One region of the Serratia sp. A07 genome, then DNA from elsewhere that is predicted to be linked to it. Evidence: predicted binding sites of a transcription regulator. Region 1 holds the regulator's gene; each other region holds the start of a gene.
What was found. The regulator CRP, encoded in region 1, controls carbon source genes, mostly activating them, when cyclic AMP is high. The targets are predictions, from matches to a motif close to ATGTGANNNNNNTCACAT.

Region 1 (7,293 bases):
AAATCAGTACACTGTGGCGGCATTTTTCTCTGCCGGACCTAACATGCTGCTGCTGATCGATAACTACGACTCCTTTACCTATAACCTTTACCAGTACTTCTGCGAATTGGGCGCCGAGGTGCTGGTGAAGCGCAACGATGAGCTGCAGCTGGCCGATATCGAGCGGCTGGCGCCGCAGCATCTGGTGATTTCCCCTGGCCCCTGTACCCCGAACGAAGCGGGTATCTCGCTGGCCGCCATTCGTCATTTCGCCGGCAAGCTGCCGATCCTCGGCGTGTGCCTGGGGCACCAGGCGCTGGGGCAGGCGTTCGGCGCCGAGGTGGTGCGCGCCCGCGCGGTGATGCACGGCAAAACCTCGGCGATTCGTCACCTGGGCGTCGGCGTGTTTCGCGGCTTGAGCGATCCGCTGACCGTGACCCGCTATCACTCGCTGGTGCTGAAAGCCGATACGCTGCCGGACTGCTTTGAAGTGACCGCCTGGAGCGAGCGCGACGGCGTGCGCGACGAGATCATGGGCATCCGCCACCGCACTTTGGCGCTGGAAGGCGTGCAGTTCCATCCGGAAAGCGTGCTCAGCGAGCAGGGCCACCAGCTGCTGGATAATTTCCTCAAGCGTTAATTCCGGTGCGTTTTTTTCGCCCGTCAGGCGTTTTGCGTTTGCGCTTGATTGGTTTTTTATGCATATTTCGTGATTATGTTTTCAATCTGACATTACGATAGCGCTGAAAAACTTTCAGGGTGGAGCCGAAAATGACTGAAAAATCCGCAGTGAGCCGCAGTACCTTTGACCAGGTGATCCTGCCTGTTTATGCGCCTGCCCAGTTTGTGCCGGTGCGCGGCCAAGGCAGCCGGGTCTGGGATCAGCAGGGAAAAGAGTACATCGATTTTTCCGGCGGCATCGCGGTGACGGCGCTGGGGCACTGCCATCCGGCGCTGGTCGAGGCGCTCAAACGCCAGGGCGAAACCCTGTGGCATACCAGCAACGTCTTCACCAATGAGCCTGCGCTGCGCCTGGCAAGCAAACTGATCGACGCTACCTTCGCCGATCGGGTGTTCTTCGCCAACTCCGGCGCTGAGGCCAACGAGGCGGCGTTCAAACTGGCGCGTCATTACGCCATCACCCGCCACAGCCCGTACAAAACTAAAATCATCGCTTTCTATAACGCGTTTCACGGCCGCACGCTATTCACCGTGTCGGTGGGCGGGCAGGCTAAATACTCCGACGGGTTCGGGCCGAAGCCGGCCGACATCGTGCACGTGCCGTTCAACGATTTGGCGGCGGTGAAGGCGGTGATGGACGACCACACCTGCGCGGTGGTGATGGAGCCGATTCAGGGCGAGGGCGGTATTACGCCGGTCGACGCCGGCTTCCTCAAAGGCGTGCGCGAGCTGTGCGACCAACATCAGGCGCTGTTGGTGTTCGACGAAGTGCAAAGCGGCATGGGGCGCAGCGGCAAACTGTTCGCCTATATGCATTATGGCGTGACGCCGGACATTCTCACCACCGCCAAGGCGCTGGGCGGCGGTTTCCCGGTCAGCGCCATGCTGACCACCGAAGACATTGCGTCGGTGATGCAGGTGGGCACCCACGGCACCACCTACGGCGGCAACCCGCTGGCCTGCGCGGTGGCGGAGGCGGCGCTGGACGTGATCAATACGCCGGAGGTGCTGAGCGGCATTGAGCAGCGTCATGTGCTGTATGTGCAGGCTTTGCAGCATATCGGCGATAAATACGGTATTTTCACCGCGATTCGCGGCATGGGGCTACTGATTGGCGCCGAGCTGACGCCGCATTATCACGGCAGGGCGCGCGACTTCCTCACCGCCGCCGCCGCGCGTGGGTTGATGATCCTCAACGCCGGGCCGAACGTGATCCGCTTCGCGCCGTCGCTGGTGGTGGAGCTGCAGGATATCGAAGCCGGCATGGCGCTGTTCGAGCTGGCGGTGCAGGATGTGATCAACGCCTGAAGCCCGCGCGGCATATAACGGGGCGCGGCATGCCGCGCCCTTATTGATCGCGCAGTTTGCGCTTGAGCCAGATGCCGTGGTGCGGGCGCTGGCGCCAGGCCAGCGACGAAATGGTGTGCATCACGCTCAGGTGCGACAAAATGCGCCGCAGATGGCGCTCCATCTCGGTAACGGGCATGTCCGGATGCAGATCCGGCGGCTGCATGATGCCGCTGTTGCCGCTGCTCGGGCCGTCGTATTCCAACCGCTGCTGGCAGCTTTGCAGCGCGATTTCACAGGTCTGCAGATACTCTTCCGCCAGTTTCGGCGTCAGCATGTAGTGCTCGCGTGCCAGAATGGTCATGGCGTTCAGGTGTTCGACGATGAACTGGCTGTGAGTGACCCACAGCCGCATGTCCGCCAGATAGTTTGACGCGAACCCCGGCTCTTGCATCGCCTGATTGAGCGAGGTGAACAGCGCGTTGTGTGCCTGGTTGACCTGCATGCGGGTATAGGCCAACGCGGTGGCGTCCGGTTCCGGTTGCTTCAGCATCAGCCGCAGCGCGGCTTGATCGTTCTCCAGCGCCTGATGGGCATTCTTGCGCAGCAGCCCGCTTTGCCACTGCGGCCACAGCCAAATGGTGCCGCCGAACGCCAGCACGCAGCCGATCAGCGTATCGATCAGGCGCGGTACCAGAAAATGCGAGCCGTTCAGCGCCAGCAGCTGCAGGGTGTAAACCGCCGTGACCGTAAAGCCAATCACCGACAGCCCGTAGTTCTTGCGCGAAACCAGGTAGGCCAGCAGTGTGATCACCAGCATGATGCTCAGCGTTTCTCCCTCCGGCAACTGCAGCTGCAGCAGCCCGGCTGCCAGCAATAGCCCGGCAATCGTGCCCAGCGCACGGTGCTGAATACGCACCCGGGTGGCGTTATACCCGTTTTGGCTCACCAGCATGATGGTGAGCAGGATCCAGTAAGGCTTCGGCAGGTTGAATACCGTACCCAGGCTGCTGCCGACCGCCAGCGTTACGCCCAGCCGCGCGGCGTTGCGCAGGGCGGTGGATTTGAACGACAGATAGCTGACTAGCGCCGGCCAAAACGGCAGGCGGTGCTGGCCGGGCATCAGGTCGCGGCGGTACAGCGGATGCTGGGTGCGCAGCAGGCGGGCGATGCGGCTGAAGTGGTAATAACAAAACTGGCCGACCGGATTATCGGGATGCTGCGCCGCCATTTTTTCCAGCGCCGCCAGCTCGTGGGTCATGGAGAAGCGCTTCGAATGTTGATGATAGAGAATATCGTGCGCCACCACGCGCAGCCGGCCGGCGATCACCTGAGCATTGCGGCGAATGATCGCTTCGGCCTGGCTCTGCTCCACCAGTTTTTGCACCTCTTCCGGCAGATGCAGGCTGACGGTGATGTGCTCCTGCAGGTCCATCGCCACCTGAAAGGCGCGCTGCAGGCGCTTTTGCTCGAGATTGTTGGCGTGCGGCAGGAAATTAAGCTGTTGGTACAACAGGCTGATCAGGTCCATCACCTTTTGCTGGCGCACCAGCAGCGGCGGCAGCGCGGTCTGCGGATCGGTGTGCTGGGTCAGCAGCGAGTATTTGGCTTCGAAATAGTCCGCCAGTTCCAGGTAGAGCTGGCTCAGCGTCTCGCGCATCGGCTGCTCTTTCCACAGCTTGAACCAGAACCAGGTGAATAAGCCGTACCAGGCGGTGCCGATCGCGTACAGCAGCGGCGCCTGCCAGATAGGCACCGTGCCGGCCGTGCTGAGGGCGAAGATGGCGGCCACCAGCGCCGCCGGCAACAGCCGGGCGTGCAGCGGGCTGATTTCGCCGGTGACGCCGAGCAGCAGCGCCAGGCCCAGCATCAGCGCCGGCAGCGGCACGTGCCACAGCAGGGCCTGTTGCAGCAGCACGCTGCTGAAGGCGAACAGCGAACCGCCGACGATCAGTCGTTTAAAGAAGCGCTTATGCGGCGTATCCAGCCCGGCGATATTGCAGCAGGCGGGCACGAGGGAGAACATCAGGCCGAGCTGCAGCTGGCCTATCAGCAGGCCGAACAGCACCGGCAGGCACAACACCAGCGTTTGTCGCAGTGCGTAGTTGATTTCCGGGTGGTAGATCAGGCGGCGCCACATGGCAGAGAGCAGACAAAAAAACGGCGCAGACTGCGCCGTTTTTTCAGGGATTAACGGGTGCCGTAGACGACAATGGTTTTGCCGTGGGCGGAAATCAGGTTTTGATCTTCCAGCATTTTCAGAATACGGCCAACGGTTTCACGCGAGCAGCCGACGATCTGGCCGATCTCCTGACGGGTGATCTTGATCTGCATGCCGTCCGGGTGAGTCATGGCGTCAGGTTGCTTCGCCAGATTCAGCAGGGTTTGCGCGATGCGGCCGGTAACGTCCAGGAAGGCGAGGTTGCCCACTTTTTCGGAGGTGACCTGCAGGCGGCTCGCCATTTGGGCGGACAGACGCATCAGGATGTCCGGGTTCACCTGGATCAGCTGGCGGAATTTCTTGTAGGAAATTTCGGCCACTTCACAGGCGGTTTTCGCGCGAACCCAGGCGCTGCGCTCCTGGCCTTCTTCGAACAATCCGAGCTCGCCGATGAAATCCCCCTGGTTGAGGTAGGACAGGATCATCTCTTTACCTTCTTCATCCTTGATCAGCACCGCGACGGAGCCTTTCACGATGTAGTAAAGCGTTTCGGCCTTTTCACCTTGGTGAATCAGCGTACTCTTCGATGGATATTTGTGGATATGGCAATGAGACAGGAACCATTCGAGAGTAGGGTCTGTTTGCGGTTTGCCGAGAACCATTCGCTGTTATCCTCTGTTGTTATCGCTGCCTTGTGTCACAGGGGTCAGAGTTCCCTGTAAAACTCGCCTGTAGCCGCAGTCATGAGCGAGGGCTACCGGCAAGTTTTGAGGCGTGTCATAAAAATACGCTGTCGCTCTAGCATATTAACTTGCCGTAAGCGCTGCAAGCTACATTCTGTTAACATACCGGTAAAGGAGCCTTTCTCTGGGCGTTTCCCTGAAATTCAGTGTCCCGGAAAGATTTATTGCGGCTCTGTTTGTAGCACAGAGTAAGGCGGGTGTCTCGTGTTGTCTCGCTTCAGCATGATTAGCATCAGGTTACGTTGCCTGTTTCTATGCGAAAGCGTACTCTGATTTTAAGAAATCAACCGGAGTGACCAGAATGCAGGCAAGAGTTAAATGGGTGGAAGGGTTAACGTTTTTGGGGGAATCGGCCTCCGGCCACCAGGTCCTGATGGATGGCAACGCCGGTGATAAAGCGCCCAGCCCAATGGAGATGGTGCTGATGTCGGTGGGCGGCTGCAGCGCGATCGACGTGGTGTCCATCCTGCAAAAAGGGCGCAACGACGTGCGCGACTGTGAGGTGAAGCTGACCTCCGAGCGCCGCGAAGAAGCCCCGCGGTTGTTCACCCATATCAACCTGCACTTCATCGTTACCGGCCAGGACCTGACCGACAAGATCGTCGAGCGTGCGGTGAACCTGTCGGCGGAGAAATACTGCTCGGTGGCGCTGATGCTCAACAAGGCCGCCACGGTGACCCACAGCTTCGAGATCCGCCAACCGGCGTAATCGAGACGGAGCGCGGCCCGGCGCCGCGCTCAACGCATTTATTCGATCTTCTTGCCTTCCAGCAACCGCTGCACCAGCGGCGCCATGATCAGCTCCATCGCCAGCCCCATCTTGCCGCCCGGCACCACTAACGTATTGATGTGTGAGATAAACGAGCCCTGCAGCATCGCCAGCAAATAGGGGAAATCTATCTGATCCAGCCCGCGGAAGTGGATCACCACGAAGCTTTCGTCCAGTGAGGGAATCGCCTTGGCGGCGAACGGGTTGGAGGTGTCCACCGTCGGCACGCGCTGGAAGTTGATGTGGGTGCGCGAGAACTGCGGCGTGATGTAGTTGATGTAATCTTCCATCGAACGCACCACCGAATCCATCACCGCTTCGCGAGAGTGGCCACGCTCGCCGGTATCGCGGATCAGTTTCTGAATCCACTCCAGGTTGACGATCGGCACCACGCCGACCAGCAGATCGACGTGGTTGGCCACGTCATGGTGCTCGGTGACCACGCCGCCGTGCAGCCCCTCGTAGAACAGCACGTCAGTCGGCGCCGGCAGCGGTTCCCACGGGGTGAAGGTACCCGGCACCTGATTGTAGGGCACCGCTTCGTCGTAGGTGTGCAGATACTTGCGCGAGCGCCCGGTGCCGTTCTTGCCGTAGTCGATAAAGCTCTGCTGCAGCAGGCCGAAGTCGTTGGCCTCGGGGCCGAAATAGCTGATGTGTCTGCCCAGATCGCGCGCCTTGCGGATCGCCGCGTCCATTTCCGGCCGGGTGTAGCGATGGAAGCTGTCGCCCTCCAGCTCGGCGGCGCGGATGTTGAGCTGTTGGAAGATCTTACGGAACGCCACGCTGGTGGTGGTGGTGCCGGCGCCGCTGGAACCGGTCACCGCGATAACGGGATGTTTGGCAGACATGATGGTTGTCACTCCGTGTTGAATGCGCCGGCGTCAGGGGATTATTGTGGCTCTTGTTGACGCTCTCTATCTCAGGAAAAAATGGCGCGCGCTGGTTTGCAATGCCCCATTGTTACCTGATTTTTTCCGTCAGTCATAGAACCGAGCGCCACTAAATTTCTTCCTGCCCGGCGCGGAACTGGCCGCGCGGCATGATGTTGACGCTCTCGTGCAGTTCCGACCACACCAGCACCACTTCGCCGTTTTTCAGCTGGCGGCGCACGTCCTCCACCTTCTGTTCCAGCGAGCGTTCATGTTCGCCGTAATCGGTGCCTTCGCGCAGTACAAAGGATTCGATCAGGCTGTTCAGGGTGTCGGTTGCCAGTTCTTGCCAGGGAATGATCACGTCGGGATGTCCAGATAAGGGGAAAGCCAGGCCGGAATGCGATGTTCCAGCCACATGTGCGGTTTTTTCAGCGTGCCGCCGACGAAGCCGACGTGGCCGCCGTACTCGGTCAGTTGATATTCGATATTGCGCGGCAGGCCGGCGACGTCGGGGATCACCTCATGGGTCATGAAGGGATCGTCCTTCGCATGGATGATCAGCAGCGGCGTCTGAATAGCCGGCAACAGCGGCAGGGCGCTGCAGCGGCGATAGTAGTCGATAGCGTCGCTAAAGCCGTGAATGCGCGAGGTAATGGCGTCGTCGAATTCGCGGATGCGCCGCAACCCGTTCAGCTGTGACAGCTTGAGCGGCAGAGTGTCCGGGTAGTGCAACAGCTTGCGGGTGGCGTTTTGTTTCAGCTGCCCCAGCAGGTAGCGTTGATAAACACGGGAGAAACCTTG
Region 2 (7,293 bases), on a different contig from region 1:
AAGCTGATCGCCGAAGAAGATCGTCCGGCCAACGTGATCGACGCGGCGGCTTCCGGCGCAGCCTCCGGCATGCAGCTGGCGCTGAACGTCGGTGCGATGCTGTTGGCGTTTATCGCGCTGATCGCCTTGCTTAACGGCATTCTCGGCGGTATCGGCGGCTGGTTCGATTATCCGCAGCTGTCGCTTGAACTGATCCTCGGTTGGGTGTTCTCACCGATCGCCTTCCTGATCGGCGTGCCGTGGAGCGAAGCGATGACCGCCGGTTCGTTTATCGGCCAGAAGATCATCGTCAACGAGTTCGTCGCCTACATGAACTTCGGCGCCTATCTGCGCCCGGACGACGTGGTGGCGGCGGAAGGCCTGCAGGTGCTGTCGACGCACACCAAGGCGATCATCTCCTTTGCGCTGTGCGGTTTCGCCAACCTCTCTTCGGTGGCGATCCTGCTGGGCGGTTTGGGGAGCATGGCGCCCAACCGTCGCCATGACATCGCACGCTTCGGTCTGAAGGCCGTGGCGGCGGGCACGCTGTCCAACCTGATGAGCGCCACCATCGCCGGTTTCTTCCTGGCGCTGTAAGCCATCCCGGAGCCCGCGACGGCGCGACCGATCGCGGGACTCCGCCTATACTCTAAGCAACGCGGGTGCTTGCCGCACCCGCAATCTTCAGCCGCTTCTTTAGCGAATTTGTGAACGATATCGCGTTATTTTGTGATGCTCTTCACATATAATTCCGGTCTGTTACAGTGCTATTTCATATAGTGTGACGATGAACGCGAATCGCCCTTGGCATTCGTGTTCAAATAGCTATTACTGGCCGGCCGCAAGGCGGGTGGCCATGTGCGGTGAGAAGGATCTCAGTTGCCGCCGCGGGAACGCCGTTCCCCTGCGCTATCTTCATGGAACCAAGTCCGCTCGCCAACACCCAGGTACTCAGTTGGAGAGTTTTATGACCGAATTAACCGCAGCAGCGCAACGTGCGCTGAACCTGATGGATTTAACCACGCTGAATGATGATGACACCGACGAGAAAGTGATCGCCCTCTGTCGTCAGGCCAACAGCCCGGCCGGCCACACGGCGGCCATCTGCATCTACCCGCGTTTTATCCCGGTAGCGCGTAAGGCGCTGCGTGAGCAAGGCACGCCGGATATCCGTATCGCCACCGTGACCAACTTCCCGCATGGCAACGACGATATCGACATCGCGCTGGCGGAAACCCGCGCGGCCATCGCCTATGGCGCGGATGAAGTGGACGTGGTGTTCCCTTACCGCGCGCTGATCGCCGGCAACGAACAGGTCGGCTTCGAGCTGGTGAAACAGTGCAAGCAGGCTTGTCAGGCGGCCAACGTGCTGCTGAAAGTGATCATCGAAACCGGTGAGCTGAAGCAGGCCGACCTGATCCGCAAGGCGTCCGAAATCGCCATCAAGGCCGGGGCGGACTTTATCAAGACCTCCACCGGCAAGGTGCCGGTCAACGCCACGCTGGAAAGCGCCGAGCTGATGATGTCGGTGATCCGCGATCTGGGCGTGGCGAAGACGGTGGGCTTCAAGCCGGCCGGCGGCGTGCGCACCGCAGAGGATGCGCTGCATTATCTGCAACTTGCCGATCGTATTCTGGGCGAAGGCTGGGCCGATGCGCGGCATTTCCGCTTTGGCGCTTCCAGCCTGCTGGCCAGCTTGCTGACCGCGCTGGGCCACCAGACCCAGACCGCCGGCGGCGGCTACTGATCGATTTCGTTGGCGGGCGCCAGGCGCGCCCGTCTGCACCGACTCTCGGCGACACAGGGGGATGCCTTGTTCCTGGCTCAAGAAATTATTCGTAAAAAACGCGACGGCCAGCCGTTAAGCGAAGCGGAAATCCGCTTTTTCATCAACGGCATTCGCGACAACGTGGTGTCGGAAGGGCAGATCGCCGCGCTGGCGATGACCATTTATTTCCATGACATGAGCATGCCGGAGCGCGTGGCGCTCACCATGGCGATGCGCGATTCCGGCACCGTGCTGGATTGGAAGAGTCTGGCGCTGAACGGCCCGATTGTCGACAAGCATTCGACCGGCGGCGTGGGCGACGTGACCTCGCTGATGCTTGGCCCGATGGTGGCGGCCTGCGGCGGCTATGTGCCGATGATCTCCGGCCGCGGCCTGGGGCATACCGGCGGCACGCTGGACAAGCTGGAAGCCATTCCGGGCTTCAATATTTTCCCGGACGATAACGCCTTCCGCAAAATCATTCAGGACGTCGGCGTGGCGATCATCGGCCAGACCAGCTCGCTGGCGCCGGCGGACAAACGTTTCTACGCCACCCGCGACATTACCGCTACCGTGGATTCGATCCCGCTGATCACCGCCTCCATTCTGGCCAAGAAGCTGGCGGAAGGGCTGGATGCGCTGGTGATGGACGTGAAGGTCGGCTCCGGCGCCTTTATGCCGACCTATGCCCTGTCGCAAGATTTGGCGCAGGCGATCGTCGGCGTGGCCAACGGCGCGGGTTGCAAGACCACCGCGCTGCTGACCGACATGAACCAGGTGCTGGCCTCCAGCGCCGGCAACGCGGTGGAAGTGCGCGAAGCGGTGCGCTTCCTGACCGGCGAATACCGCAACCCGCGCCTGCTGGAAGTGACGCTGGCGCTGTGCGTGGAAATGCTGCTGTCCGGCGGCCTGGCGCAAGACGAGGCCGACGCGCGCGCCAAACTGCAGGCGGTGCTGGACAACGGCAAGGCGGCGGAGGTGTTTGGCCGCATGGTGGCGGCGCAGCAGGGGCCGATAGACTTCGTCGAACGCTACGATAGCTATCTGCCGGCGGCAACGCTGAGCAAGCCGGTGTATGCTGAAAAGCCGGGTATCATCAGCGCCATGGATACCCGCGCGCTGGGCATGGCGGTGGTTTCGCTGGGTGGCGGCCGTCGCCGGGCGAGCGACGCCATCGACTACAGCGTTGGGCTGACCGAGGTGGCGCGCCTGGGCGATAAAGTGGATGCCCAGCAGCCGTTGGCGATGATCCACGCCAACGATGAAGAGAGCTGGCAGCAGGCGGCCGATGCGGTGCGCAGCGCAATGACGCTGAGCGACAAGGCGCCGGAAGCGACGCCGGTGGTGTATAAGCGCATCACGGAATAACCCAAGAATCAGGAACGGCCGCGGCTTTTTCGCGGCCGTCCAAAGCGTGAGAACACGCAGGAGAGCACAGATGAAACGCACATTTATTATGGTATTGGACTCCTTCGGCATCGGTGCCAGCGAAGACGCCGAACGTTTTGGCGACCAGGGTTCCGACACCCTGGGCCACATCGCCGAGGTTTGCGCGCGCGGTGAGGCCAACGTGGGCCGCCAGGGGCCGCTGACGCTGCCTAACCTGAGCCGTCTGGGCCTCGGTAAAGCGGCGGAAGAGTCCACCGGCAACTTCCCGCAGGGGCTGGACCGCAACGCCGACATCATCGGCGCTTACGCTTACGCCAGCGAGCTCTCTTCCGGTAAAGACACGCCGTCGGGCCACTGGGAAATCGCCGGCGTGCCGGTGCTGTTCGACTGGGGCTACTTCACGGACGAGCACAACAGCTTCCCGCAGGCACTGCTGGACAAGCTGGTCGAGCGCGCCAAGCTGCCGGGTTACCTGGGCAACTGTCACTCGTCCGGCACCGTGATCCTCGATCAGCTGGGCGAAGAGCACATGAAAACCGGCAAGCCGATTTTCTACACCTCCGCCGACTCGGTGTTCCAGATCGCCTGCCATGAAGAAACCTTCGGCCTGGATCGCCTGTATGAGCTGTGCGAAATCGCGCGTGAAGAGCTGACCGAAGGCGGGTACAACATCGGCCGCGTGATCGCGCGTCCGTTCGTCGGCGATAAGCCGGGCCACTTCCAGCGCACCGGCAACCGCCACGATCTGGCGGTAGAGCCGCCGGCGCCGACCGTGCTGAAAAAGCTGGTGGACGAGAAGGGCGGTGAAGTGGTGTCGATCGGTAAAATCGCCGACATCTACGCCAACGTCGGCATCACCAAGAAGGTGAAGGCGACCGGCATCGACGCGCTGTTCGACGCGACCCTGATCGAAATGGAAAAGGCCGGCGACAACACCATCGTGTTCACCAACTTCGTAGACTTTGACTCCTCCTATGGCCACCGCCGCGACGTGGCGGGCTACGCTGCCGCGCTGGAGCTGTTCGACCGCCGCCTGCCGGAGCTGCTGAAGCTGGTGAAAGACGAAGACATCATCATCTTCACCGCCGACCACGGCTGCGACCCGACCTGGCCGGGCACCGACCACACCCGTGAGCACATCCCGGTGCTGGTTTACGGCCCGAAAGTGAAGCCGGGCTCGCTGGGCCACCGTGAGACCTTCGCCGACATCGGCCAGACCGTCGCCAATTACTTTGGCCTGTCGCCGATGGATTACGGTAAGAGCATGTTTTAATTCGTGAGTCTCAGACGGCGGCGCAGCTGGCCGCCGTCTGACATGCCACGGTTTATACGTTTAACGCTATTTAATACGATTTAAAGGAAGAGAATTATGGCTACGCCGCACATTAATGCTGAGATGGGTGATTTCGCTGACGTAGTACTGATGCCGGGCGATCCGCTGCGTGCAAAATACATCGCCGAAACCTTCCTGGAAGGCGCGGTGGAAGTGAACAACGTGCGCGGCATGTTGGGCTTCACCGGCACCTACAAAGGCCGCCGCCTCTCCGTAATGGGCCACGGCATGGGCATCCCGTCCTGCTCCATCTATGCGCGCGAGCTGATCGCCGAATTCGGTGTGAAGAAGATCATTCGCGTGGGCTCCTGCGGCGCGGTGCGTGACGATATCAAACTGCGTGACGTGGTGATTGGCATGGGCGCGTGCACCGACTCCAAGGTGAACCGTCTGCGCTTCAAGGACAACGACTACGCGGCGATCGCCGACTTCGACATGGTGCGCAACGCGGTCGACGCGGCGGCGGCGCAGGGCATCCCGGCGCGCGTGGGCAACATCTTCTCCGCCGATCTGTTCTACACCCCGGATCCGGACATGTTCCAGGTGATGAAGAAGTACGGCATCCTGGGCGTGGAAATGGAAGCGGCCGGCATCTACGGCGTGGCGGCGGAGCTGTACGAAGAGTTCGGCTGTAAGGCGCTGACCATCTGCACCGTGTCCGACCACATCCTGCGTCACGAAGCGACCACGGCGGCGGAACGCCAGACCACCTTTAACGAAATGATCGTTATCGCGCTGGAATCCGTGCTGCTGGGCGACAAAGCGTAATACCCCGGCGGGCGTCATCATGACGCCCGCCCGTCAATCTATTCATTCCGCTTGGCCAGTTTTGGCTAACGCTTTACCTTTCAATTGGTTGTGGATCCCGTTGTTACGGACAATCTATTCACCGAAAGGACAAGAAAACGGCGCGAGCGCATTCAGCGCCTGGCCTGAGTTACCCCTGCTTCGGCGCTTCCTGTTTTTTCTCCGGCGCATCCTCTTCGTCGTCTTCCACCGTATTGCCTTCTGCCAACGGCGTGTTGGCGGTCAACAGATACGGTGACTGCTGCCAGCGGCTGCGGCGGTGTTGCAGCAGGGTGCGCGCCAGAATGATGCCGATCGCCAGCGCCAGCAGGATCATCAGGCGCAGCAGGTTGGTGGTGTTGTCCACCTGCTTGGATTCGGTCGCCAACACGTGGGTGTCGAGGGTGATGCGGATAAAGCCGATCGGGCCGTCTTTGCCCTGAATGGATTCGACCAACTGGTGGTTGAAGTAGCTGCCGGCGCGTTTGCCGTCGAGCGACAGGCGATCGCGTATACTTATCTGTTCCCCGGCGTGGGAGACCAACGTGCCGTCCAGCTGATACACGCTGACGTCGAGAATGCGGCTGTGATCGGTGAGCTGCTTGAGGATGGCGTCGATGCGCGGGGTGTTGCCGTCGTCGTCCAGCAGCGGCGCCAGGCTGTAGGCGACCTGTTTGGTCAGCGTCTGCGCCAGTTCTTCAACCTGCTCGGATCGCGCCATTTGGTGACTCAGGCTAAAATAAGAGGCGCCCTGCATCAGCAGCACCAGCAAAGCCAGGCAAATCAGGATAATAGCGGTGCGGTGCAGGCGAAATTTCAGTTTAGCGCGAGCCATGCAGGTTCCTTGGGCATCGGGGACACTTTATGTTGCCAGAACCGCTGGCGATAGGATAGCTTGATGCGTCGTTTTATCATGCAGCGTTTTTGTCCATTCAGGAGTCAATGATGTCAAACAGTCTGACCTATTGCGATCTTCCGGCGGAGATCTCTCAATGGCCGGGTCTTCCCCTTTCGCTCAGCGGCGACGAAGTGATGCCGCTGGACTACCGGGCGGGCAATACCGGGTGGCTGTTATACGGCAGAAAGCTGGACAAGGCGCGCATTACGCAATTCCAACGTAAGCTCGGCGCGGCGATGGTGATCGTCACCGCCTGGGGCGTGGACGACTATCAGGTGGTGCGGTTGGCGGGCACGTTGACGCCGCGCGCCAAGCTGTTGGCGGCGGAGAGCGGGCTGGACGTGGCGCCGCTCGGCAAGATCCCACACCTGCGCACGCCGGGGCTGCTGGTGATGGACATGGATTCGACGGCGATCGAGATCGAGTGCATCGACGAGATCGCCAAGCTGGCGGGCGTCGGCGAGCAGGTGGCGGAAGTCACCGAGCGCGCGATGCGCGGCGAGCTGGACTTTACCGCCAGCCTGCGCCAGCGCGTCGGCACGCTGAAAGGGGCCGACGCCAACATCCTCAAGCAGGTGCGCGACGAGCTGCCGCTGATGCCGGGGCTGACCAGCCTGGTGGGCAAGCTGCAGGCAATGGGCTGGCATGTGGCGATCGCCTCCGGCGGCTTCACCTACTATGCCGAATACCTGCGCAACCGGCTGCGGCTGGTGGCGGCAGCGGCCAATGAGCTGGAGATCCGCGACGGCAAGCTGACCGGCGAAGTGCTGGGGCCGGTGGTGGACGCACAGTTCAAAGCCGACACGCTGCTGCGGCTGGCGGAAAAGCTTGAGATCCCGCTGGCGCAGACCGTGGCCATCGGCGACGGCGCCAACGATTTGAAAATGATGCAGGCGGCGGGGTTGGGCATCGCCTACCACGCCAAACCGAAAGTGTATGAAAAAGCGCAGGTGGCGATCCGGCATGCGGATCTGATGGGCGTGCTGTGTATTCTCACCGGCAGCCTGAAACACGAAGTGCGATAACGAAAGATTGAGGTAAGACGTGGCAAAAGCGGCAAAACGGGCATTTGTGTGCAATGAGTGCGGGGCGGACTATCCGCGTTGGCAGGGGCAGTGCAGCGCCTGCCATGCCTGGAAC
Region 3 (7,293 bases), on a different contig from region 1:
ATCGCCGGGGAAAGCACGCCGGACAGCTATCAGTTCAAAGCGACGGTCATTCCGCAAGCGCTGTTGCTGGCGCAGCCGGGGCCGGTCAACGTCGCCGGGCTGGCGAAGATCATCCCCGGCTGGGGCAGCAGCAGCGACTTCGTGCAGCCGTGGTTCGCCACGCTGCAGGCCGAACACGGTAAATAATGCTGTTTTTCACGAGGCTGCCGACGCAGCCTCTGTTTTTAAACTAATTTTCGGCTTTCCCCTTCCGTCCTCGCCAAAATACGCTATGTTATCTGCATTGCCCAATAACTGTATGCATACACAGGCTTCGAATGAAGGGATTCCCCTCGCTGATTAACATGCTGCTGGCCAGTTCGCTGGTGTTGACCATCGGCCGCGGCGTGACGCTGCCGTTCATTACCATCTATCTCACCGAGCATTTCCATCTGCTGCCGAAGAGCGTGGGCGTGATCCTGGGCGTCAGCCTGACCCTCGGCATCCTTGCCAGCCTGTACGGCGGCTATCTGGTGGACAAATTCAGCAAGAACCGCCTGATCCTGCTGTCGATTTTATTGTTTGCGCTGAGCTTCTTCGCCCTTCCCTGGATCCCGCGCCCCGGCGGCGTGATCGTGGTGCTGGCGATCCTGCATACCTGTTATTCGGTGCTGAGCATCACCATTAAGGCCTGCTTCGCCGACTGGCTGCCGGTCGAGCAGCGCATCAAGGCTTTTTCAATCAACTACACGCTGGTCAACGTCGGCTGGGCGATCGGTTCTGCGCTCGGCGTTCTGGTGGCCGGGCTTAGCCCGCTGCTGCCGTTTTACCTGTCGGGCGGGTTGGCGCTGGCGACGGTGGCGACGCTAAGCCTGCGCTTGCGCGGTCGGGAACAGCGCGCAACGCCGGCCGCCGCCCCCGCGGCGCTCCCCAACTTCCGCCAGACGGTGACTATCCTGCGCAGCGATCGGCGGCTGATCTACTTCACTCTCGGCAGTACCCTGGGTGCCGTCGTGTTCGGCCAGTTCACCGGCTATCTGTCGCAATACCTGATCACCGTCTCCAGCGCCGAGTTCGCCTACAAAATCATCGGGCTGGTGATGATCGTCAACGCCAGCATCGTCATCGCACTGCAATACCTGCTCAGCCGCGGCATGCGTCAGGAAAACATGCTGCGCTGGCTGGCGCTGGGCACGCTGTTTTTCATCGTCGGGCTGCTCGGTTTTATGGTGGCCGGCCAGGCGGTCTGGCTGTGGCTGGCGGCGATGGCGGTGTTTACCCTCGGCGAAATCATCGTTATCCCGGTGGAATACATGTTCATCGACTTTATCGCGCCGCCGCACCTGAAAGGCAGCTACTATGGGGTACAGAACCTCAGCGCGCTGGGCGGCGCCATCAACCCGGTGCTGTGCGGGGTGCTGCTCAGCTATGCTGCGCCGCCGTTGATGTTCGTGATGCTGATCGTCGCCGCGCTGCTCAGCCTGCTGTTTTTCTTCCTCGGCCACCGGCTGGCGGAACACGCGGCGACAACCGCCGAAGACACGCGCTGAGCCCGCGCGTAGCAGCCATTGCGGGCTGTCAACCCGCCGATCGGGCATGGCATCCATAACGAGAATTCATGGTGCGATCTGTGGCATGGCTCACAGTTTAATTGTATGATGAATGCATCAGTTAAACGGGAAAAGACAATGGCCAACGTGCTCACACTGTGCTGGAAATACCTGAGAGCCCTGCTCCTCATCTACCTTTGTCTGTTCGTCGGCAATGCGCTGGCGGCGCTGCTGCCGTTCGCCATTCCCGGCAGCATCCTCGGCATGCTGCTGCTGTTCGCCCTGCTCTCTACCCAGATCCTGCCGGCCAAATGGGTCAAACCCGGCTGCCATTTGCTGATCCGCTACATGGTGCTGCTGTTCGTGCCGATCGGCGTCGGGGTGATGAAATACTACGACCAGATCGTCGCGCATCTGGGCCCGCTGGTTATCTCTTGCCTCATCAGCACGCTGATGGTGCTGGTGGTGGTCGGCTATACCTCACACTATTTTCACCGCGAGCGCCGCATCGCCGGTAAGCCCGATGACACGGAGGGCAACCCATGATCCATGAAATCTGGTGGTCGCTGCCGCTGACGCTGGCGGTCTATTTCGCCGCGCGCTGGCTGGCGCGCAAGCTGAACATGCCGCTGCTCAACCCGCTGCTGGTTTCCATGGCGGTGATCATCCCGTTGCTGCTGCTCACCGGCATCCCCTATGAGCGCTACTTTCAGGGCAGCAAAATCCTCAACGATCTGCTGCAGCCGGCGGTCGTCGCGCTGGCCTTCCCGCTGTATGAACAGCTGCACCAGATCCGCGCGCGCTGGAAGTCGATTATCGCGGTGTGCTTCATCGGCAGCCTGACCGCCATGATCAGCGGTGGCGCCATCGCCCTGTGGCTGGGTGCCACGCCGGAAATCGCCGCCTCTATCCTGCCGAAATCGGTCACTACGCCGATCGCGATGGCCGTCGCGGACTCGCTCGGCGGCATTCCGGCGATCAGCGCGGTCTGCGTCATTTTCGTCGGTATCCTTGGCGCCGTGTTCGGCCATACGCTGTTCAACCTGTTGAAAATCACCACCCACTCGGCGCGCGGTCTGGCGATGGGTACCGCATCCCACGCGCTGGGCACCGCACGCTGCGCGGAGATGGACTACCAGGAAGGCGCTTTCGGCTCGCTGGCGCTGGTGATCTGCGGCATCATCACCTCCCTGCTGGCACCGTTCCTGTTCCCGGTGCTGCTGCACCTGTTCGGTTGAACAGGGTGAAACTTGCGATACATCTCGCATTTATGTATCTCATTGCATTAATTTCATCAATTAAGAGACATTAATCACACTTTAATGTCTCTGGCCTGCCTAGAATGTTATCCCGTTAACCTGTAGAGAGACTTTCTATGCATCCGCGTTTTCACACCGCGTTCAGCGCACTGCCTGCGACACTGCAATCCGCCCTACGGCCCTATCTGGACGCGCCTGACTTTCCGGCGATGTTCACGGCCGAGCAAGCGGCGGCGATCCGCACAGGCTGCGGGTTGGACGATGACGCGCTGGCATTCGCGCTGCTGCCGCTGGCGGCGGCCTGCTCGTTAACCCCGATATCGCACTTCCACGTCGGCGCCATCGCGCGCGGGCAAAGTGGCAACCTCTATTTCGGCGCCAATATGGAATTCAGCGGCGCACCGCTGCAGCAAACCGTGCATGCAGAACAATGTGCGGTTACCCATGCCTGGCTGCGCGGCGAGCCTGCGCTGGCCTCGGTCACCGTCAACTACACGCCGTGCGGCCACTGCCGTCAGTTTATGAATGAACTGAACAGCGGCGGCGAGCTGCAGATCCGTCTGCCGGGCCGCGCGCCGGCCACGCTGGCGGACTATCTGCCGGACGCCTTCGGCCCGAAAGATCTGGATATCGCTTCGCTGCTGATGGACAAGGTCGATCACGGCCATCGGTTGGCGCTGGACGATGCGCTGACGCAGGCGGCGCTGGCTGCGGCCAATCAGAGCCACGCACCGTACAGCAACGCCCACAGCGGCGTGGCGCTGGAAACGCAGGACGGTAACCTCTACGCCGGCCGCTATGCAGAAAACGCCGCCTTCAACCCGAGCCTGCCGCCGCTGCAGGCCGCGCTGATCCTGCTGAACCTCTCCGGCGGCGATTGCCTGAACATCCGCCGCGCCGTGCTGGTCGAACCGCAAGAGGCGATCCTCAGCCAGTGGGACGCCACCCGTGCCACGCTGGCGGCACTGGGCTGCCAAAACGTCAGCCGCGCCGCGTTCTAAGCGCACCACGGCGGAGCCATCCGGTTCCGCCGCTAACAGCCCCGCCCGCCAAATACAATGCCCCAACGCCGCCAGAGAGACTTTCTTTAGTTAAAAAATCATTTGATTGTCGATAATTACGCCAACCTGGTTCATCATCTGGCAACAAATGCTGTACATCTTCTCTTTATCTCTTAGGATCGTCGGCAATAAAGTTATCTGATACGTGAAGAGTAAAACTGATGGAACTAGAATACGAAAGCAAACGCCCGCTCTACATCCCTTACGCCGGCCCGATTCTGCTGGAATTTCCGCTGCTGAACAAAGGCAGCGCTTTCACCGAGGAAGAACGTAGCCACTTCAACCTGCACGGCCTGCTGCCGGAAGCGGTGGAAACCATCGAAGAACAGGTGGAACGCGCCTACCGTCAGTACCAGGATTTCAAGAACGACAACGACAAGCACATCTACCTGCGCAACATCCAGGACACCAACGAAACCCTGTTCTACCGCCTGCTGGACTCGCACCTGAGCGAGATGATGCCGATCATCTACACCCCGACCGTCGGCGAGGCCTGCGAACACTTCTCCGATATCTATCGCCGCGCGCGCGGGCTGTTCATCTCCTACCCGAACCGCGATCGCATCGATGACATGCTGCAAAACGCCACCAAGCAGAACGTCAAGGTGATCGTGGTCACCGACGGCGAGCGTATCCTCGGCCTGGGCGACCAGGGCATCGGCGGCATGGGCATCCCCATCGGCAAGCTGTCGCTGTACACCGCCTGCGGCGGCATCAGCCCGGCCTACACGCTGCCGGTGGTGCTGGACGTCGGCACCAACAACCCGCAGCGCCTCAACGAACCGCTGTACATGGGCTGGCGCCATCCGCGCATCTCCGGCGAGGAGTACCACGCCTTCGTCGAAGAGTTTATTCAGGCGGTCAAACGCCGCTGGCCGAACGTGCTGCTGCAGTTCGAAGACTTCGCGCAGAACAACGCCACCCCGCTGTTGAACCGCTATCGCGACGAGATCTGCTGCTTCAACGATGACATCCAGGGCACCGCCGCGGTCACCCTCGGCAGCCTGATCGCCGCCAGCCGCGCCGCCGGCAGCCAGCTGCGCGATCAGACTGTCACCTTCCTCGGCGCCGGTTCCGCCGGCTGCGGCATCGCCGAGCAAATCATCGCGCAGATGAAGTCCGAAGGCTTGAGCGAAGACGAAGCGCGCGCCCGCGTATTCATGGTCGACCGCTTCGGCCTGCTGACCGACAAACTGCCGAACCTGCTCGATTTCCAGAGCAAGCTGGTACAGAAGAGCGACAACCTGGCCGGTTGGGAAACCGCCAGCGACGCCATCTCGCTGCTGGACGTGGTGCGCAACGCCAAGCCGACCATTCTGATCGGGGTGTCCGGCCAGCCGGGGCTGTTTACCGAAGAGCTGATCCGCGAGATGCACAAGCACTGCGAACGCCCTATCGTGATGCCGCTGTCCAACCCGACCTCGCGCGTGGAAGCCCGTCCGGAAGACATCATCAACTGGACCGACGGCGCCGCCCTGGTGGCGACCGGCAGCCCGTTCGCGCCGGTGAACTATAAAGAGCAGCTGTACCCGATCGCCCAGTGCAACAACTCCTACATCTTCCCGGGGATTGGCCTCGGCGTGCTGGCCTCCGGCGCCACCCGCGTCACCGACGCCATGCTGATGGCCGCCAGCCGCGCGCTGGCGGACTGTTCGCCGCTGGCCACCGACGGCCACGGCGCACTGCTGCCGAATATCGACGATATTCAGGGCGTATCGAAGTGCATCGCCATGGAAGTGGGTAAAGCGGCGCAGCTGCAGGGCGTGGCGATCGTCACCTCCGAAGACGCGCTGTCGAAAGCCATCGAGCACAACTTCTGGCGGCCGCAGTACCGCAGCTACAAGCGCACCTCGTTCTAACTGGCGCGCTAAATTGACCCAGCCCGGCTCCGCCGGGCTTTTTTGTGCGGCAAAACCGCCGAAAAATGCGGCGACGCGCGTGCTTCAGGCGGTTCGCGTCTTGCGTCGATCGGTCAGGTAAAGTAGCCTTGATCCATCTTTTTCAGCCCGGCGCGCGTAAGGCAACAACATGTGGAAACGCCTGATCATCAGCCTGTTCATCATCATTGCGGTGTTGATGGGTTCGGCTATTGCGCTGGATCGCTGGATCAGCTGGAAAACCGCGCCTTACGTCTACGACGAACTGCAGGAATTGCCACACCGCCAGGTCGGCGTGGTGCTCGGCACCGCCAAGTATTACCGCACCGGGGTGATCAACCAGTACTACCGTTACCGCATTCAGGGGGCGATCAACGCCTATAACAGTGGCAAGGTGAAATACCTGCTGCTGAGCGGCGACAACGCCCAGCAAAGCTATAACGAGCCGATGACCATGCGTCGCGATCTGATCGCCGCCGGCGTGGCGCCGAGCGATATCGTGCTGGACTACGCCGGTTTCCGTACCCTGGACTCCATCGTGCGCACCCGCAAGGTGTTCGACACCAACGATTTCATCATCATCACCCAGCGTTTCCACTGCGAGCGCGCGCTGTTCATCGCCCTGCACATGGGCATTCAGGCGCAGTGCTACGCGGTGCCGTCGCCGAAAGACATGATGACGGTCCGCGCCCGCGAGATCTTCGCTCGCCTGGGCGCGCTGACCGATCTGTACATCCTCAAGCGCGAACCGCGCTTCCTTGGCCCGCTGATCCCGATCTCCGCCATGCACACCGTGCCGGAAGACGCCCAGGGCTATCCCGCAGTTTCACCGGAACAGTTGGTGGAGCTGGAGCACAAGCTGAAAGAAGAGAAGCAGAAAGCCAAACAGCCCTGACGCGGCAAACGCCCAAAACAAAGGCCGGCAATAGGCCGGCCTTGTTGTCTGTACTGCGGTAAACCTACTTCTTCTTGGCGTATTTCAACGAGTCCAGCGCCACGGCGAAGATGATGATACTGCCCTTGATAATGTACTGCCAGTACGGGTTGATGCCGATATAGGTCAGGCCGTAGTTAATGACGGTGAAGATGATCACCCCGGTCACCACGCCCCACACCGTACCCACCCCGCCGGCGAAGGAGACGCCCCCCACCACGCAGGCGGCGATGGCATCCAGCTCGTACATAAAGCCGAGGTTATTGGTGGCGCTGCCGATGCGCCCCGCTTCCAGCAGGCCACCGAAGGCGTAGAACACGCCAGACAACGCATAGATCATGATCAGGTTCAACGGCACATTGACCCCGGACACCTTGGCCGCTTCCGGGTTGCCGCCGATGGCGAAGATGTTCTTGCCGAAGCGGGTCTTGGTCCACAGGATCCAGACGAATATGATGGCGATCAGCGCATAGAAGGTAATGTACGACAGTTTAAAGTCACCGAAGCGCAAGAACCCCTGGGCAAAGGTGGAAAACTTCGGATCGAAGCCCGCGACCGGCGAAGCGCCGACCGAATCGTAATACAGCGAGTTGATGCCGTAGACGATGATCATGGTGCCCAGCGTAGTGATGA
Region 4 (7,293 bases), on a different contig from region 1:
GACGGCGCGGTGGTGATCGCGGCGATCACCTCCTGCACCAACACCTCCAACCCGAGCGTGATGATGGCGGCCGGCCTGCTGGCGAAAAATGCCGTCAAGAAAGGGCTGCGTAGCAAACCCTGGGTAAAAACCTCGCTGGCGCCGGGATCCAAAGTGGTAACCGACTACTTCGACAGCGCCAAACTCACCGCCTATCTGGAAGAGCTGGGGTTCAACCTGGTGGGGTATGGCTGCACCACCTGTATCGGTAACTCCGGCCCGCTGCCGGATCCGATCGAGCAGGCGATCAAAGAGGGCGATCTGACCGTGGGCGCGGTGCTGTCGGGCAACCGCAACTTCGAAGGGCGTATTCACCCGCTGGTGAAAACCAACTGGCTGGCCTCGACGCCGCTGGTGGTGGCTTATGCGCTGGCGGGCAGCATGAAGATTGACCTGACCAAAGAGCCGCTGGGCGAGGGCAACGACGGTCAACCGGTCTACCTGAAGGATATCTGGCCGAGCAGTCAGGACATCGCTCAGGCGGTGGAAGAAGTGCGCACCGAGATGTTCCACAAGGAATACGGCGAAGTGTTCGACGGTGACGCCAACTGGCAGGCGATCCAGGTGGCCGGTTCGGCAACCTATCAGTGGCAGGAGGATTCTACCTATATCCGCCATCCGCCGTTCTTCAGCACCATGAAGGTGAAACCGGATCCGGTGCAGGACATCAAAGACGCGCGCATTCTGGCGATTCTGGCTGATTCGGTGACCACCGACCACATCTCGCCGGCGGGCAACATCAAGCGCGACAGCCCGGCGGGGCGCTACCTGAGCGAGCACGGCGTGGCGCCGCAGGATTTCAACTCCTACGGCTCGCGCCGCGGCAACCACGAAGTGATGATGCGCGGCACCTTCGCCAACATCCGCATCCGCAACGAAATGGTGCCGGGCGTGGAAGGCGGTTATACCCGCCATATTCCGTCGCAGCAGCAGCTGTCTATCTACGACGCCGCCATGCAGTATCAGCAGGAGAAGGTGCCGCTGGCGGTGATCGCCGGTAAAGAGTACGGTTCCGGCTCCAGCCGCGACTGGGCGGCGAAAGGGCCGCGCTTGCTGGGCGTGCGGGTGGTGATTGCCGAGTCCTTCGAGCGTATCCACCGCTCCAACCTGATTGGCATGGGGATTTTGCCGCTGGAGTTCCCGCAAGGGGTGACGCGCAAAACCTTGGGGCTGACCGGGGATGAGCAGATCAGCGTCGGCGGCCTGCAGCAGCTGCAGCCGGGCCAGACGGTGCCGGTGCATATCACCTATGCCGACGGGCGTAAGGAAGTGATCGAAACCCGTTGCCGCATCGATACCGGCAATGAGCTGACCTACTACGAAAACGACGGCATCCTGCACTATGTGATCAGGAAAATGCTGTGATTAAGCAATAAAAAAGGGCGCCGCAAGGCGCCCTGATTGTATCCGCCGCGGCGGCGATCACTTCTGGTCGAGCAAATGGCCCATTTTGGCGGCCTTGGTCGCCAGATAGTGTTCGTTCTTCGGGTTGCGGCCGACGATCAGCGGCACGCGCTCGCTGATGTTGATGCCGGCTTCGGTCAGGATCTCGACCTTTTTCGGGTTGTTGGTCAGCAAACGCACCGCGTCGACGCCCAGCAGTTTGAACATGTCGGCGCACAGGGTGAAGTCGCGCTCGTCGGCGGCGAAGCCGAGCTGGTGGTTGGCTTCCACGGTGTCTGCGCCCTTATCCTGCAGGGCATAGGCGCGGATCTTGTTCAACAGGCCGATATTGCGGCCCTCCTGGCGATGATAAAGCAGGATGCCGCGGCCTTCTTCGGCGATCTGCTCCAGCGCGGCTTCCAGTTGAAAACCGCAGTCGCAGCGCAGGCTGAACAGAGCATCGCCGGTCAGACATTCGGAATGCACGCGCGCGAGCACCGGCGCTTCGCCGGAAATATCACCGAATACCAGCGCCAGATGGTCATGCCCGGTCGCCAGTTCTTCGAATCCTACCATCAGGAAATCGCCCCAAGGTGTCGGCAGTTTAGCCTCTGCCACCCGTTTAAGCTGCATGTCACTCTCCACAAAAGCGTACGATTCAATCATTGTCGCGCATCCTAAGTCCGGTTCGGTAAATTGACCAAGACTAAAACGTGCTACGCCGATCTCTATTTCGTTAATTATCGGCTATTTTGCCACAACTTCTTGCCGGGCGGTGCTCAGCAAACCAGCAGATGGCGTTTTCTGGCCACCTATTATTGCGATAGGTTGCCTATCTGTTTAATTTTTCGCGTGTTATCAATATTGCACTCTTGTTACACTGCTGCCTGATTCACGCAGAGGAAGAATAGAATGTATGAGATAGCAAAACGCACGGCGGGCGGCGCACTGCTGCTGCTGTTGATGCCGCTGGCGGTCTGGGTATCCGGTTGGCACTGGCAACCCGGCGGCAATGAGCCGCTGCTCAAAGCGCTGTACTGGGTGACCGAAACCGTGACCTCGCCATGGGGCATTCTGACCAGCGCTATCCTCTGCGGCTGGTTTTTGTGGTGCCTGCGCTTTCGCCTGAAGGCGGCTATCGGTCTGGCGCTCCTGCTTTTCGCCGCGCTGGTGATCGGGCAGGGGGTCAAGTCGTTAATCAAGGATCGGGTGCAGGAACCGCGGCCGTTCGTGGTATGGCTGGAGCAAACCCACGGCGTGGACGGCAAATACTTCTATTCGCTGCATCGCAAAGAGCGCAGCGCGCTGGTGCGCGAGCAATTGCAGGATCAGACGCTGGTGCCGAACTGGCTGCGCAAGCACTGGCAGTTTGAAACCGGCTTCGCTTTCCCGTCGGGGCACACCATGTTCGCCGCCACCTGGGCGCTGTTGGGCGTAGGGCTGCTGTGGCCGCGCCGCCATTATAAAACCGTCGCGCTGCTGATGGTGTGGGCGACCGGCGTGATGGGCAGCCGTCTGCTGTTGGGCATGCACTGGCCGCGCGATCTGGCGATGGCCACGCTGATCAGCTGGCTGCTGGTGGTGGTTACCTGCTGGCTGGCGCAGCGCTGGTTCGGCCCGCTGGCGCCGCTGCCGCAAGAGCAGCAGGAAATCGCGGCGCGCAAGCCGGAATAAGCACGCTTCTCGCAGGCGCCAGTCAGGCGCCTGCCATCAACACCTTCACCCCTACCTTCTCAAAGGCCTGTATGGCGGTATCGCTGATACCGTCGTCGGTAATCAAATAGTCGATATGCTGCCAGTCACAGGGCAATGCGAACATCGACACCTTATCGATCTTGCTAGAGTCGGCAACCACATACACCGTGTTGGCTGCGTTGATCATCGCCATTTTCAGTTTGATGTCGGTTTCGCTTGGGAAACTGAGTCCGTGACGGGGTGAGATACAGGCCGTTGCGAGGAACAGTTTCTGGGCCAGCACGTTTTCGAAGAAGCTGGCGGCTTTATCCCCGGAAGTGGAGAGCGTCGGAAATTTGAACGAGCCGCCGGTCAGCAAAATGTTCACGCCCGGTTCGCCCCCCAGCTGCAGCGCGATATTGACGCCGGTGGTGATAACGGACAGTTTCTTGATGTGGTTCAGGTGATTGGCGATAGCCGTAGTGGTGGTGCCCGAATCAAGAATGATGGTGTCGCCCGGCTCGATAAAACCGGCGGCGAGCTTGCCGATGCGATCCTTGGCGGTCAGGTTGACCTGGCGTTCCAACAGCATGGCATGGGTATTTTGCTTGCCGTCGATCAGGGTTGCGCCACCGTGGAAGCGCTGCACGTAGCCTTGTTGCTGCAGAACCCGCAGGTCGGTACGAATGGTCGCCTCGGTCAGCTTGAAGGTATCGGTAAGCATTTTGACCGTCGCCGAACCGTCTTCGCGGATCATGTCGAGGATCTTTTCGCGCCGTTGCTGCATTTCCGCCAGCTGTTCGCTTTTGCTTTTCAATCGAAAGACTCCTGCACCTGTCAGTTCCCGCCGCGCGGTTTGCCACGGCAATTCCTTAATTGATGTGCTGAATTCTAGCTTGCGATTATTGATAAAGCTACGGATAAACCCAGTCAAATCCTTTTGGTTTTTATTCGAAAATCAATGAGGTCAGTAAAAAAACAGCGGTAAAAACGAACTTAAAGTAGTCTTTTTGTTCATATGTAATTGTTATTTAAATATTTTAATGATTTGCGGTTTTGCCTTTTGAGTGCTTTTGTTTGAAATTTGATCTTGCCCACATTAATTATCGTTTTTGCTGCTTATGATTTCCATTCGAAAATCAAAGGCGAGTTAGCGGATCGGTTTCGATGCGATAACGATAATCAAGGCGCTTAAGCAGAGGTGACGATGGACTTCCAGGCGATTAAAAACACGGCGCGCCAGGCGCGCCGATATGTGGTGACCATGAACCATAAGGCAGGCAAGGGCCATACCGGCGCCGACCTATCGGAAATCGACATCATCTGCACCTTGTATATGGCGGTGATGGATCGCAGCAATGTCCGGCCCGATCAGGATCGGTTTATTTTGTCTAAAGGGCACGGCGCCGGCGGTTTTTACTGCAGCTGCGCGGCGATGGGCCTGCTTGATCCCGCGGTGCTCGATCAGTTCATGGGCGACGACACCTTGCTGGCCGGGCATCCGGTGCGACAGAAACTGCCGGAACTGGTAGAGATTAACTCCGGCGGTTTAGGGCATGGCCTACCGATCGCCGTGGGGCTGGCGCTGGGCAACAAATTGGCCGGGCGCGCACATCGCCGCGCTTTTGTGCTGCTGGGCGACGGTGAGCTGGCGGAGGGATCCAACTGGGAGGCGGCAATGGCGGCCAGCAAATTCAAGCTGGATAACCTGATTGCCATCGTCGATCGCAACCGGCTGCAGTTGGCGGGTAAGACAGAGGCCATCATGCCGCTGGAACCGCTGGCGGAAAAATGGCGCGCTTTCGGTTTCGAAACCCTGGAGTGCGACGGGCACGATCCGGCGGCGCTGGTGGCGGCGATCCAACGCCCGAGCCAGGACAAGCCGCGGGTGATTTTAGCCAATACCGAAAAGGGTCACGGCGTGTCGTTTATGGCTAACGTTGCCGCCTGGCATCACGCGGTACCGGACGAACAACAGCTGGCGCAGGCGCTGGCGGAACTGGAGGGGTGAACATGCAGGATTTACGCGATGCCGTGGTGACGGCGTTGATCGAAGAGCAGCTGGCGGGTGCAGATCTGAGCGTGATGGTCGCGGACTCCACGTCCACGTCGAAAATTGCACCTTTCGAGCAGGCTTATCCAGAGCGGGTGGTGAACGTCGGAATTGCCGAACAGAACATGGTGGGCATGGCCGCCGGCATGGCGCTCAGTGGCCGTACGGTCTTTACCGCCAATGCCGCGCCTTTTCTGTTTGCCCGTTCTAACGAACAGATGAAAAACGATGTTTGCTACACGGAAACCAACGTGAAAATGCTCGGCCTGAATGCCGGATTCGGCTATGGGCCGCTGGGGGCGACGCATCACTGCATGAACGATATCGCCATCGCCCGCACGCTGGGCAATCTCAGCGTCTATGCGCCGGCGGATGCGCGGCAAGCGGCAGAGATTGTCCGCCATGTCATCGCGCAACCCGGCCCGGCCTATATCCGCATGGACAGCGACAAGCTGCCGGTGTTGAACGCGAGCTATCACTTCCGCCCCGGAGAGCCGGAGGTGTTGCATCAGGGCTCTGACAATCTGGTGTTTTGCCTGGGGACGGTGGCTCATGAGGCGATGAAGGTACTGGCGTTGGGCGAAAATCCGACCATCGTCTCGTTGCCTTCGCTCTGGCCACTCAACGAGGCGGCGGTAGTGGCGTTGATGCGTTCGCACCGTCGGGTGCTGACCATGGAGGAGCACGCCCTCAGCGGTGGCCTGGGTACCATCATCGGTGAACTGTTGCTGCGGTATCAGCTGTCGCGGCCGTTTACCGCACTGGGCGTGCCGGCTTACGAATTTACTCACAGCAGCAGCCGGGCGGCGCTGCGGCGTCAATATGCCATCGACGCTGCAGGATTACAGGCTCAGTTAACGCAATAGGGGGAATGCGATGGATCGGAACGAATACGACGTCAATTTACGCTACGGTGTCGATAGCCGGATGTCGCTGGCAGGGAAGGTTACCGTGATCACCGGCGGTCTGGGCGGCATCGCGATGGCCGCCAATCGCCTGCTGTTGGAAAAGGGCGCGCGCCTGGTATTGATGTATCCGGCCTTTGAACAGGACAAGGCCGCGGCAGCGCTGCGAGAGTTGGGGGAAGAACAGGTGTTCTGCCAGGTATGTGACGTGACCGATTCCGACTCGGTGGCTGCCGCCTTCAACGCGGCTCAATCTCGCTTTGGTCGGCTCGATATCCTGGTCAACTGCGCGGGCTACGTCAATTTGCAGCCGGCGACGGAGGTCACGCTCGAGGAGTGGCAGCGCCATCTGGCGGTCAATCTCACCGGGCCCTTCCTGTGCTCGCAGGAACTGGCGCGCCGTGCGATAACCGCCGGCCACGGCGGGAAAATCATCAACATCGCATCACAGGCGGCCTCCATCGCCATTGACGATCACTGCGCTTACACCTCCGCCAAGGCAGGGCTGCTGGGCATGACCAAGGTGATGGCCAAAGAATGGGCGCCGCACGGCATTACGGTCAACACGTTATCGCCCACCGTGGTGCTGACGCCTATGGGAGAGAAAGCCTGGCGCGGCGAGAAGGGCGAGACGATGAAAAAACTGATCCCGCTGGGGCGTTTTGCTTATACCGACGAAATTGCGGCGGCGATCCTGTTTTTTGCCAGCAACGGCAGCGACATGATTACCGGCGCGGACCTGATGATCGACGGCGGTTTTACCATTTGGTAAGCGGCAACCGCAGCGATCGCCAACACCAGACGATGTTCAACACAACGATAAGAGAACACCATCATGAGAAAAATAGCCACTTACCTTACCCTGCTCACCGGTTTTGCCTGCACCTCTGCCATGGCGGCGGAAAAGGGCACGATCGCCATTCTCGTCAATTCGCTGGATAACCCTTATTACTCCGCAGAGGCCAAGGGGGCCGAGACCAAGGCCAAGTCCCTCGGTTACCAGACGCTGGTGTTGTCGCACGGCGAAGACGTTAAGCGCCAGGGGGAGCTGATCAGCTTGGTTATCGGCCGCAAAGTACAGGGCATCATTTTGGATAACGCCGATTCCCAGGCCAGCGTCGCCGCCGTGCAGCAGGCGAAAAACGCCGGTATTCCGGTGGTACTGATCAACCGCGAGATCCCGGTCGATGGCGTAGCGTTGGCGCAGATCACCCATAACAACTTCCAGGCCGGCTCGGA

Region 2: a site for CRP is predicted at 707-724, ahead of deoC (deoxyribose-phosphate aldolase). Genes of this name have one in related genera too.
Region 3: a site for CRP is predicted at 2,830-2,847, ahead of cdd (cytidine deaminase). Genes of this name have one in related genera too.
Region 4: a site for CRP is predicted at 4,179-4,196, ahead of AC4PR2_RS21900 (DeoR family transcriptional regulator). Genes of this name have one in related genera too.

What each region holds. Positions count from the first base shown of each region.
Region 1 covers NZ_JBZXDO010000007.1:21,929-29,221, reverse strand. Annotated here, with positions in the region: gene AC4PR2_RS09735 (aminodeoxychorismate synthase component II) at 44-619, shown strand; gene argD (bifunctional acetylornithine/succinyldiaminopimelate transaminase) at 751-1,968, shown strand; gene AC4PR2_RS09725 (YccS/YhfK family putative transporter) at 2,009-4,087, opposite strand; gene crp (cAMP-activated global transcriptional regulator CRP) at 4,138-4,770, opposite strand; gene AC4PR2_RS09715 (OsmC family protein) at 5,153-5,560, shown strand; gene AC4PR2_RS09710 (phosphoribulokinase) at 5,599-6,468, opposite strand; gene AC4PR2_RS09705 (YheU family protein) at 6,620-6,853, opposite strand; gene AC4PR2_RS09700 (hydrolase) at 6,850-7,293, opposite strand, start outside.
Region 2 covers NZ_JBZXDO010000004.1:109,390-116,682, forward strand. Annotated here, with positions in the region: gene AC4PR2_RS05970 (NupC/NupG family nucleoside CNT transporter) at 1-576, shown strand, start outside; gene deoC (deoxyribose-phosphate aldolase) at 947-1,726, shown strand; gene deoA (thymidine phosphorylase) at 1,793-3,115, shown strand; gene deoB (phosphopentomutase) at 3,186-4,409, shown strand; gene deoD (purine-nucleoside phosphorylase) at 4,506-5,237, shown strand; gene AC4PR2_RS05995 (YtjB family periplasmic protein) at 5,407-6,090, opposite strand; gene serB (phosphoserine phosphatase) at 6,201-7,178, shown strand; gene radA (DNA repair protein RadA) at 7,198-7,293, shown strand, end outside.
Region 3 covers NZ_JBZXDO010000002.1:303,686-310,978, reverse strand. Annotated here, with positions in the region: gene AC4PR2_RS03465 (sugar ABC transporter substrate-binding protein) at 1-186, shown strand, start outside; gene AC4PR2_RS03460 (MFS transporter) at 318-1,529, shown strand; gene AC4PR2_RS03455 (CidA/LrgA family protein) at 1,668-2,075, shown strand; gene AC4PR2_RS03450 (CidB/LrgB family autolysis modulator) at 2,072-2,767, shown strand; gene cdd (cytidine deaminase) at 2,905-3,789, shown strand; gene AC4PR2_RS03440 (NAD-dependent malic enzyme) at 4,011-5,708, shown strand; gene sanA (outer membrane permeability protein SanA) at 5,878-6,621, shown strand; gene mglC (galactose/methyl galactoside ABC transporter permease MglC) at 6,686-7,293, opposite strand, start outside.
Region 4 covers NZ_JBZXDO010000029.1:27,712-35,004, forward strand. Annotated here, with positions in the region: gene acnA (aconitate hydratase AcnA) at 1-1,404, shown strand, start outside; gene ribA (GTP cyclohydrolase II) at 1,462-2,055, opposite strand; gene pgpB (phosphatidylglycerophosphatase B) at 2,335-3,096, shown strand; gene AC4PR2_RS21900 (DeoR family transcriptional regulator) at 3,119-3,913, opposite strand; gene AC4PR2_RS21905 (transketolase) at 4,304-5,107, shown strand; gene AC4PR2_RS21910 (transketolase family protein) at 5,110-6,015, shown strand; gene AC4PR2_RS21915 (GolD/DthD family dehydrogenase) at 6,026-6,826, shown strand; gene AC4PR2_RS21920 (D-ribose ABC transporter substrate-binding protein) at 6,890-7,293, shown strand, end outside.